Regions from separate parts of the Lactiplantibacillus paraplantarum genome, predicted to be linked through region 2. Evidence: riboswitches for the same ligand, from Rfam matches in the RefSeq annotation. Region 2 holds a riboswitch; the other holds the start of a gene.
What was found. A riboswitch is a leader RNA that binds a small molecule or an ion and turns the genes downstream of it on or off. The one in region 2 is predicted to bind FMN.

Region 1 (5,893 bases), 400 kb from region 2:
CAGTCGTCGCTTGAGCTGCCAACCCGACCATGTCACCTTCCGCTTCACGTGTCTCATCATCCGCAACAATAATTAATTCACCGCGTTTCAAAGCAGCTAGTGCCTGCTCCACTTTATTCATCGTATCCATCTTAATGACTCCCTTCCAAAGCTAACTGTCGGGCCAAGTACTTGCCCAAGATATCTGTTTCAACATTGACCATATCGCCAACTTGCAAGTTACTTAACGTCGTGACCGCTTGCGAATGTGGAATTAGATCCACCTCAAATGCCGTATCCGTAGCGGTCACGACCGTCAAACTAACCCCATCGATGGTAATCGATCCCTTAGTCACAACTAGCGCTCGATACGCTGATGGTAAACTAATCAGCAAGCGAAGTGCATGCGCATCGGGAATACGCTGTTGCACCCGACCACAATAGTCAACGTGGCCCTGAACAATATGGCCATCTAAATGATCGTTAACTTGCAAGGCCCGTTCTAAATTTACTTGTGAACCTACCACCAGCGCCATTAAATTTGTTCGGCGCATCGTTTCAGGCATTACTGCGACACTAAATGCATCTGGCTGCAGTATCGTTACCGTCAGACAAATCCCATTAATTGCAATACTATCGCCAATTTTAAGACTAGGTGTCACGATAGTCGGTGCTGTGATGGTAAGTGTCATTTCCAATGCCTGCTGATGGACTTGGCTGACCCGTCCTTTCGTCTGAACAATTCCTGAAAACATTTACTCGCCTTCCTTTCGAACGGCACGTAGCCGCAAATCAGTTCCTAACCACGCTAGCTCCGGTCGTTCAAATACTAACGATTCCGTTGCGGGCGCACCCGTCACGGCTGGCAAGCCCGCACCGCCAATCATGGTCGGCGCCAAATAGCTGATCCATTCATCAACTAGTGCAGCCGCAACAAACCCTGCTTGGATATGGGCTCCGCCTTCAACTAACAGCGACTGCCAGCCTTGTTCAACACACAACTGGCTGATGGCTGCGGGTGACCAGTCACCAATTAACACGTGCACATTTGCGCTAGCTTGGAGTTGCTCATCACTAGCAGCGGCGTGACGGCAAAGCAACCATGTGGGCGCTTGACCATCACGAACGAGTCGGTGTTGTAGGGCCACCGTACTCGACTCCAAGACCACTAATCGAACCGGTGGCTGAGACATCGCTATTAGCCGGACGGTCAACTGGGGATCATCAATCGTCAGCGTCCGCTCACCAATCAAGATGGCCTGAAACTGTGACCGTAATCGCTGACTATCAACGTAACTGGCATGATTAGAAATCAATGTTCGACGTGGTGCTCCCGAATTAATTTTGCCGTCCAGTGTCATCGCGGTCTTAAGGGTGACCCATGGTCGTTGTTGCGTATAAAAATGGTTATAATGCGGATTCAGCTTTCGAACCACATCTGACATGCAACCTGTGATGACTTTGACGCCATGGTCCCGTAAATATTGGCGGCCCTGCCCCCCAACGAGTGGATGCGGATCCAATTGGCCAATCACGACTTGCTGAATTCCAGCATCGACAAGTTGTTCACAACACGGCGGTGTCTTCCCATAATGTGAGCACGGTTCCAAAGTGACAAATAACGTGGCCCCGCGTGCCTGTTCTGGCGTGACCTGTCGCAAAACATCCACCTCAGCATGGTCGCCACCAAAATAATGATGATAACCTTGAGCTAACACGTGGCCATCTTTGACTAATACGGCACCGACCCGCGGATTTTGATACGTTGCCACGCCAGCCAATTTGGCTTGATCGACCGCGAATTGCATAAAATCAGTTAACATTGGTTCACCTCCAACAAGATAAAAAAACACCCAATTATCAATAATCGATAATCGGGTGTGAATGTTCGCCAAATAGATTTCACCAGTAGGATCCAGCTAAATAAACCTGCTTAGAGGTCACTAGTAGCCACTACTGCCTAGTAAAATTCAAGCAATAATTTTCTTCTCCCATCCAGACTATACTGTCGGTCCCAGACTTGCACTGGGTCCACCGCTCACGCGGGTCACGGACTTCAACTTATGTTGTTACCGTCGGTCGGGAATTGCACCCTGCCCCGAAGAAATCGTATTCAGTTTTCAGTCTTAATAAAAACACTTTCTTAATCAATTGTCAATCAGTCACTTTATTTCAACCCCATTAACTACTGTGTTAAACTGCTTGCAAACTTTAATAAAAATGACAAATTTTAACATTAATAATTAATGTTTTTCAGAAAAATTTGGGCTTTTTTTAACTAATTTTCACGTCTCAGTAAGTTACAATGGAATTATTCTTAGTATCGGAGTTGGGTAAAATGTGGCATAATTATCAGACACGACGTTGGCAAGTGCCAGCGCTGTCAGGATTGATATCTCTTGTTATCATTGGCTTTGTCTTCCTAATTCAAGGAGTGACGCCCTTTGGTAACCATAATTTATTAATTAGTGATATGGGTGGCCAATACTTATCATTTTTTACCGCTTACCGGCATGCAATTTTAACGCATAGTTTTCAATTATATTCGTTTTCACAATCACTAGGTGGTAATGCGCTGCCTACGATTGCTTATTATTTATTAAGCCCATTTAACATTTTAATGGTTTTCTTTCCGGCCGTTAATTTGCCAACTGGCTTGAGCCTGCTCATCATATTAAAAATTGGACTGATTGCGGTCACCATGACGTGGTTTTTACAAGATCATTTTCGAACAAACTACTGGTCAACGGCCATCTTTGGGGTCGCATTCAGCCTATCGGGTTTCGTTGCCCTAAACTATTTTACAATCATGTGGTTAGATGCACTTATCTGGTTACCACTCGTCATCCAAGGGCTTGATTATCTGATCAGGACCGGTCATTCTGGCCGCTTCTTCGGTTGGCTATGGGTCAGTATTGTGACCAACTATTACTTAGGCTACATGACTTGCCTATTTGTTATTTACTATCTGATCTATCAACTATTTGAACATAAACAACCCCAAGATAGCCTGTGGCACATGATTAGTGTCCAACTCCGGCTCATTCGACGCGTCCTGGTGACCATGATACTCAGCGGTCTAAGCACGATGTTCATTCTGATACCGACGGGTTTAGGAATGTTGACCACTGCCAAAACCGCCGTCAAATTGTCTAATTATTGGCCAGTTCCCCAGTTCGGATCAGAAGTGTTCAGCCAGTTTGGGGTGGGCGCAGCCAATTTTGCAACGCGTCTGACACACGCACCTACCGTCTTTAGTAGTACCTTTGTATTACTACTAGTCTTAGCGTTTTTTGTTCATCCGCATATCACCACAGCGCACAAATGGCATGGTTTTGGCCTCTTGTTAGCACTTTTTCTTAGTATGGACATCCGCACCCTCGATACAATTTGGCACATGTTGCAAACACCAGCTGGTTTTCCATACCGCAACGCCTTCTTCTTCAGCTTCGTCCTAATCATGATGGGCTTTGAAGCCTGGTTGGCCGGGCCACGTCAGATTGCGCCCCATTGGCAGTGGTTGCTGCCGACACTAGTTGCGCTGGCGCTGATCATTGGTTGGCTGAGCCAACGATCAGCTCAGCATCCACTTGCGACTTTGAATCTTGCTCTTAGCCTAATTGCCGTGCTATTGACGGCTAGTGCCTTATTTGTCACTACCAAACGATGGCAAGCGCTAAGTTTAGCAGGTATCGTTGCACTTGAACTAGGAACAAATAGTACACTCATGATGGCTAAGTCGCCCTTAGGTAATCAGGCCAAATTCGTGACGGCTTATCGTACCGAATACCGACAGATGCAAGCTGTCAACGATCCCGACGGTCAATTATACCGGGTTGAAAATCAGAACACCTTGATCAACCAAGCCTATAATTACGATAGTAAATACCGCAACTATAACGATCCAATGCTCTTCAATTTTCATGACATCACCTATTACAGCTCCACTTTCGCCAACCAGACGCGTTTGATGTTAAAATCGCTGGGACTATTTTCCAAAAACGCGCGTCGGGTTAGTTCTGAGGGATTGAACCCCGTCACTGATCTGCTCTTAGATGTGAAATACGACGTACAACTCAACGCAGTCGGTCAGTCTAGGACCAGCCATCGGAGTTTAAACGGACTTGGCTTTGCAGTTCCGACTGCTTTCAGTCAACTAAAACTGCGTGCTAATAGTGCGATTGTTAACCAAGAACGGATCTTACAAAGCCTGCGACCAACTCAGAAGACCTATTTTGGCAACGCCGTTCAGCTCACCGATCATGTGTTTCATGATCCGCAAGCTAGCCGGTATCCTTATCTGCATACGATTAAGCTACGTATGACACGGACTGGATCGCTGTATTATAATGACACCCTAAGTCAGTCGAAGTTTACAACAATGCGGGTCAACGGTCATCTGGTACCAACCAAGTTCAATGCCAACGGTGAGCTAGTGCTCCGCTCGCTTGGTTATTTCGATAAAGGTGCCATAGTTACATTAACAGTTAAGCGCGACCAGCCAACCTTAGGACCGCACGTCCACTTGGCCAGCCTTGACCAGTCCCAGTTCGACCAGGTCAAACAACAACTGATGAGTAGCCGCTTCACCCCGACCTACCACGTTTCTGGAATTCACACAATCGTCAGTGGCCAGGTCACGAATCGGTCACATCAGCAATGGTTGTACGTCGCGATCCCAGCAGACAAAGGCTGGACTGCAACTGTTAATGGCACACGCGTCATCCCTAGGACTGTTATTGGCGGCATGCTGGCCTTACCGATCCGTGCGGGTCAGAATCAGATTCAGCTGACTTACCACGTTCCCGGATTGCTTGCAGGTTTACTAATTTCGCTAATTAGTGTACTGAGTTTTTGCGGACTCAGAATTTGGCAGCATCGCCACCCGGTCACCAGTTAATATTACCAAACTAAAAACCACCGTCTTACTGAGAATCATGATTCTCAGTAAGACGGTGGTTTTTAGTCTCCCAATTTTAAGGCCAATGAATTAGCCCAGCACTAACTAGTAGGAGCGACTTTTGCGATATAGCTAGGCAAGGGCTGTCACTTTAATTTCGAAAAGCATTGCCCGTGTCTACCGTTAATACCCCCCTTAACCAAAGGGGTAAGCACCAGCCGTTAAGGGTCCCGTTTCACTATTTATGCTTCGGTTGCTGGTCGTAATCGATGCAACGCTAGACTAGTTGCCACCAGCATCAATAAAACAACCGCCAAACTAATCGTCCCAGTCGTTAGCGTTTGCGGCTTAGACGTATGCCGCTTCACCACGTACTGCAAATAATCGTGTTGCTTGGCAGTTACCCGGCCAGTCACTGGACTGTAATTGGCCGTCATGACACCATAAGTCACGGAATGCTTACCGGTATTGCGAACCACTACCCGCATCCGTCCCGCGGCAGTCATCGGGTAATTTAACGTTGCTAATTTATTAGCAGGTCCCCGCCAACGTTGCACAGTCCGCTCTCCCTTGATCAACGAAATTGTGACGACTCCCCGTGACGCTATTGGTTTCAATTGTAAGACGTTATTGCGGCCACCCGTCACTAGTGTCATTTGAACACTGTGACCTGGACGCAGTGTTTGTGTCATTGATTCAACATACGTCCCATTGCCCTGGCTACCAAGAACAACGTCATTGACTCGCGTCGTTTGACTCGTTTGCCACAAACTGACGACACTAACGGTAGCCATGATAACCGCTAGCCATGTCAACTGTCGCCGAATTGGTTGGCTAAAGTGCCACGTTGGTAGCTCACGACCACCAAGAATACTGAGTAACATCACTCCCGGTAACAATGGCAGCGCATAGCGACCTTCCACTTCCCAAATGACAACGTGAAAAGCTGTCAACCCTAGGATGGTCAACGCCAACAACGTCACTGGCCAATCACAGCGCTTCAACAACGCTACG
Region 2 (5,893 bases):
GCAGTTCACGTTCCTTCGCAACTTGCCGATCAGCAAAAATCGTTGCAACCATCGCTGGTGTCGCCCCCTGCTGCCAGTACGATTGCAAGACCGTACTACGGTCATCGACCGGGGGTTGTTTCGCTTGATAACGTGCATAATCTTGCTGGATCTCGTTAGGCGTGGCAGCCGTCAATTCGTTCAGATTACGCACAAGATTCTCATCCCCTGGTGCATAGAGCATGATGGCCATCGCCTGGTGACCATCCCGGCCCGCGCGACCAATCTCCTGAACATAATCAGCTAAAGTCGTTGGCAAATGATAGTGAATCACTAAGCGAATATCCGCTTTATTAATCCCCATCCCAAACGCCGACGTTGCACAGATAACATCCAATTGCCCCGCCATGAATTGCTGTTGGATTTTAAAGCGGTCATCAGCCGCTAAGCCCGCATGATAAGCAGCCACTCGTAAGGTTGTCGTTGTCCGCAACCATTCAGCAATTAAGTCAGTTTGCCGTTTGGAAGTAAAATAGACGATTGCTGGCCCGCGAGTGCTCGTCACTAAATGTTGTAAGGTAGCCCGTTTGCTAGCTTCATCGTTAACTTGTTCAACCGCCAAATAAATATTAGGACGGTTAACCGAATATAAGACTTGCTGCGCGCTAGGAACAGCTAGTTGTGTCACAATATCTTGCCGGACTTGCCGTGTTGCCGTTGCGGTTAACATTAGTGTTCGCGGTGAGCCTAATTGCTGGCGAATGTGGCCGAGACGTCGATAATCCGGGCGAAAATCCGGGCCCCAAGTTGAAATGCAGTGCGCCTCATCGATGACTAACAGTGCTAATGGCACTTGCATCAGTGCTGCTTGAATCACATCTTGACCTAACATTTCTGGTGAAACAAATAAGAATTTTATTTGTGCCAAATGATTCAGTAACCGCTGACGAGCACCATAGTCTAACTGTGATGTTAGGGCCGCGACTTGTTTTTCGCCCTGATAGTTCAAACGGGCCACCTGATCTTGCATCAACGAGATAAGTGGTGACACTACCACAACAAGTCCCGGCAACGCAGCCCCGACTAGTTGATAAATCAGCGATTTGCCAGTCCCCGTTGACAATACGGCCAAAACATCTTGGCCCGCTAACAATTTCTGGATAACCGTTAATTGACCAGGCCGAAATTCGTTAAAGCCATACTTTGTTTTTAATAACTGATATAACTCATCCTCTGACATGGTGACACCTCATAATTTGAAATAGCCGGAACTCAAAAAAATCTAAGGTAGGCATTGCAACTTGTGCATCTTGAAACGACCAGTTCGCAATATCGGGGCGATTGACAAAAATAGTGGTCAACTGCTGCATCAAAGTGCTACTTAGCACCGACTCAAACGGAAACTGGGGTAACCAGATTGCAACTTCTAGCAAGTGCTCCCGAACCGTACTTAATTTCAAGCGCCTCGTCTGTGCAATTGTTGCCAGTTGGTTAGTCTTGACAAAAGCTTGATACGTCTGCCAGGCACTTTTACTGATCGCGCTAGATTGCTTTAAAGGTGCCAATAGATTCCACAATGGATCGGTTGTTTGATGTTGTTGCAGCCAATTGATCCATTGACAAATAGCATCCGTCCGCATCAAGCCGGTTTCGAGCGGCTGACGGCCTAATTGTTCGGCTAATTGTTCATTAGTAAGGCCTGGTTCTTGATAACCCGTTAAGCCTTGGACAAACACTGTCGGCAAATCTGGTACCGACAGGCTCGTTAAGAAAGCCGTCAGCGCTGCATGAACTTGGCCACCAAGCTCCGACTTCGGTTGTTGTCGTAACCAGCGCTTGACCTGTGCTTGGATGCCCGGATCAGTCGTCACCGGATAGTAATGACGATCATGATGAACTAATTCAGAAACTACTTGCAGTGCTAGCTGACTAATAGCCATAAAGCGACGAACGTCCGTCGTTTGAAACGCCTGGAAAGCTTGAGGTAAGTATAACGTTTGTCGCAATTTTGCTTGGCGCTGCTCACCAGCCGGCGTTAATTGCCAACATCCCGTTGCCGTACTGACTAATTGCCCATTTTCTTCTAGGACAGCAGTCGCTGCCATGAAGTCTTCTAAGGGGACACCGTGCCAGCTGTCAAGTAGTTCTAAACACCCTGCTGTCAACCCGGCAAAAAGTGTTGAGACCGTGCGGCGACCACGCAACACATTGAACAACCCCTTTGCCCGTCGCGGTGTCGGACTGAATAACAATAGAACGTAGTCTGTAAACACGGTGAGTCCTCCCTCCAAGTATTTTGTTGATACTTTTATTTAAACGATCACCGGATATTTTTCAAAGTCATGGATGCCCAGCTAATAGCTACTAGCAAAGGATAAATTAAGCCGCTCAGTCACTAGCTTCCAAGCATTTCTAGTAAGATAAAAAACCTTTCAATGCATCCTGTATCAGCCATTACCAAGTACGCATTTAAAAACTAGTTGCGATAAAGGCTGGGCCCATGATTGATCAACACTACGCGTATTTAAGAATATCACGATGGCGACCAATAAAAAAGGCAGTCACCTTGCAGTTACGCAATTAGTGACCACCCCAATTATTTTGATTAAATTCGGCTCATAAGTTGATTATGGTTGCCTAACCATTTAGCTAGCCGTTGATAGACCAGCCAGAAGACGTTACCGACTAACAGTCCCTTGATTAGATTGAACGGAATCACAGCCACTAGCACAACCGTATTCAACGACATGCTGAGCTTCATCCCCATCACCTGCAAGTAGAATGGCAAGACGAACGTCAAGTTGGCTAACGATTCAATGACCACTAGACCAATTGTCGCCACCGCAATTGCCACGGGCATTCGCCACTTAGGATTACCACGATAATAACGCAGCACTAGCGCAAAGGCTAAGATCAGCACTGCCGTTCCCAGAAAACTAGCTAGGGAACCGATTAAATCATAGATGGCAAACCCCATCATCGCTGAATGAAGCAGCAACTTGATAATGGTGATGACGAACGCACCCCCCACACCAAAAAGAAACAGACCAATTAGAATCGGAATATCCGAAAAATCAATCTTCATCCATGGCGCAATCGGTAAAATCGGAAACTCCACTAACATTAAAATATACGCAATGGCACCGAGTAAGGCTATGCCCACTAGTCGGTGTAACGTTGTATGTTGCATAACGCACCCTCCTATGGGTCATCTTCAATGAACCGCATTACCAGTTGTTCAAACAAAAAAAGTCCACCCAATCACACTAACTGTCATCCGGGCGGACTTACTTGCAACGCTTGGCAAATAAGCTCGATCTTCTTTATACCAGACTTTACTGTCGACTTTGGAATTACACCAAATCACTATGCAGCCGCATAGGTCGCGGGTTATTACCGCCGGTCGGGAATTACACCCTGCCCTGAAGATGAACCAATATTTATTTTTACAAATTCATTTTAACGGCTTTCGTCCAAAAATGCAAGCGCTATCGTTCACCTTTTAACTTACTAATTTCAATTGGCTTCAATTTTCGGTACTCCCCAGGTTGTAAACTCTGCAAGTCGAGGACCCCATAACGTTCACGCTTTAACTTAGTCACTGGATGACCAACCGCCGCTAACATTTTCTTTACTTGGTGGTTATGGCCTTCGTGAATTGTTAATTGGACTAGCGCATTATTTTTCTTATGATCACTATCTAACAGATTCGACTTGGCCGGTGCCGTTTTACGGCCATCGATTTCAACCCCTAAGCGTAATTGCTTGAGATCAGCATTCGTTGGCACCCCTTCGACTTTAGCCAAATAAGTCTTCTTGACTTCGTACTTTGGATGAGTTAACCGATTTGCTAAGGCGCCGTCATTAGTCATGATCAATAAACCTGATGTATCATAGTCTAACCGCCCCACTGGGTAGATTCGTTCAGACACATCTTCAAAAAAGTCCAGCACCGTCTTACGGCCTTTTTCATCATGAACCGTCGTCACGACCCCCCGTGGCTTATAAAATAAATAATACACGAGTTTTTCCGCATTCAACGGCACGCCATCTACTTCGACACGGTCACTAGGTTCAACTTTGACACCAAGCGTGGTGACAGTCGTCCCATTAACCTTAACATGGCCAGACGTAATCAACACTTCTGACTTACGCCGCGAAGCAATTCCTGCTTCCGCCATCACTTTTTGTAATCGTTCTGCCATTATTTATCCTCACGTTCTGCTTGTAATTTATCTTGAAATGCATTTAAAAAGAGGTCCGTCTCCGGCGCCGGATGTTCAGCGTCACTTAACGCGGCCAAATCAATCGTTGGTAAATCATCCAAAGATTTTAGCCCAAAGTAATCCAAAAATAGCTCCGTTGTGCCATATAGGATTGGTCGTCCCGGTTCATTCAAGCGCCCCGTCTCAGTCACCAACTGCCGCAAAACGAGTTTTTGAATCGTTGAGCCACTATGCACACCGCGAATCTCATCAATCTCAATTCGCGTCAATGGCTGCCGATACGCAATAATGGCTAACACTTCCAACGAAGCTTGTGACAGACTGGTCGTTAAGGGAGCCTCAAAGTACCGTTTTAATACTGAGGCCACCTCAGACTTGGTCGCTAATCGGTAAGTATTCGCCGTCGATAAGATCATTAACGCACTGTCTGCGTCTTGCTGATACTTCGTAGCCAGTTGTGTCAGCATCGTCGTAATCGCCGGTTTGGCAAATCCCGTGGCGTGCTCAATCTCAGCAACTGTGATGCCTTCATCACCCGCCACAAATAATAATCCTTCAATTTGTTCAATGTTCGTCATGCTGTTCATCCTGTCGTAAATATAAATGAATCGGACTCAGCGGCGCAGCTTGTTGCAAGGCCAACTGATCCTGCTTGGTTAATTCTAACACAGCCATAAAGGTTGTCACTAACATTTCATCGCTAGCACTGACCGTAAACAGCTCAGCAAAGTCTAAGCCCTGTGGTTGCTGCTGCAGCTGTGTGGTAATTTGCGTCATTCGTTCATCAATGTTAATCGTTTCCGCTACGACCGTTTTCGTTAATGTCCGTACCCGTCGCCGTTTAGCCACCAGTTGCCGAAACGCCGCTTGCAAGTCATCCAACGTGATCCCCGCGGTAAGCTTGGGCGCACTTAAATCGGCCGGCACGAGCATCGCTTCGCGCGTAAAATGTTGGTGCCGGGCCTGTTCCTTAGTCCGTAACTCGCCAGCAGCTTCTTGATAAACTTTATAGGCTAATAATTCAGCAACAAGTGAATCACGGGGATCCTCTTCGTCATTGCCGTCATCAACATCATCTGGTTCGGGCTGTGGTAACAAGAAACGACTTTTGATCGTCATCAAAGTCGCCGCCATGACCAAATAGTCGCCAGCAATGTCCAATTTCAACGCTCGCATGGAATGCAAGTAGTCCAAATACTGTTGGGTAATCGCCGCGATTGGAATATCATAAATATCCATCTTATTTTGTCGAATAAGGTGCAGTAACAAATCCAAAGGTCCCTCAAATTCTGAAATTTTAATGGTGATTGGTTGTTGATTGTTTGTCACGATTACGCTCCCACGCACCAATGATTGGCGCCATTTCTAAAGTTCCCATGACCCGTTGGTTCGGATACAACGCAGCGAGCTCATCTAACATTTGATATTGATTGGCCGCCGTTCGTTCCTCAGGTGATAATGAGTCATGATGTAGCAAGATAAAGTCGCTGCCAACTTCAATGCCAATAATACCGCAAAAGTCACCGTCACCTTGACGCCATAACAATAACTGATGGTCATCAGTTGACTGGTACCACGTCATCTCAGTTTGTAAATGCGCTAAATCTTTAAAATCAGGGATAAATGATAGTAGCCCCATCGCCACTTTCTCATAATCCTTACGATATTTAACGAGCACAGTATCGCCT

Region 1: it holds a riboswitch for FMN, as region 2 does, so the genes downstream of both, ribD (bifunctional diaminohydroxyphosphoribosylaminopyrimidine deaminase/5-amino-6-(5-phosphoribosylamino)uracil reductase RibD) here and LP667_RS07840 (ECF transporter S component) in region 2, are expected to answer to the same signal.

Annotation. Positions count from the first base shown of each region.
Region 1 covers NZ_CP032744.1:1,224,962-1,230,854, reverse strand. The annotation lists gene LP667_RS05880 (bifunctional 3,4-dihydroxy-2-butanone-4-phosphate synthase/GTP cyclohydrolase II) at 1-130, opposite strand, end outside; gene LP667_RS05875 (riboflavin synthase) at 132-734, opposite strand; gene ribD (bifunctional diaminohydroxyphosphoribosylaminopyrimidine deaminase/5-amino-6-(5-phosphoribosylamino)uracil reductase RibD) at 735-1,802, opposite strand; FMN riboswitch at 1,959-2,089, opposite strand; gene LP667_RS05865 (YfhO family protein) at 2,318-4,879, shown strand; gene LP667_RS05860 (integral membrane protein) at 5,122-5,893, opposite strand, start outside.
Region 2 covers NZ_CP032744.1:1,622,605-1,628,497, forward strand. The annotation lists gene LP667_RS07830 (RecQ family ATP-dependent DNA helicase) at 1-1,219, opposite strand, end outside; gene LP667_RS07835 (YpbB family protein) at 1,206-2,252, opposite strand; gene LP667_RS07840 (ECF transporter S component) at 2,585-3,169, opposite strand; FMN riboswitch at 3,292-3,413, opposite strand; gene LP667_RS07845 (pseudouridine synthase) at 3,468-4,184, opposite strand; gene scpB (SMC-Scp complex subunit ScpB) at 4,184-4,783, opposite strand; gene LP667_RS07855 (segregation and condensation protein A) at 4,770-5,537, opposite strand; gene LP667_RS07860 (hypothetical protein) at 5,503-5,883, opposite strand.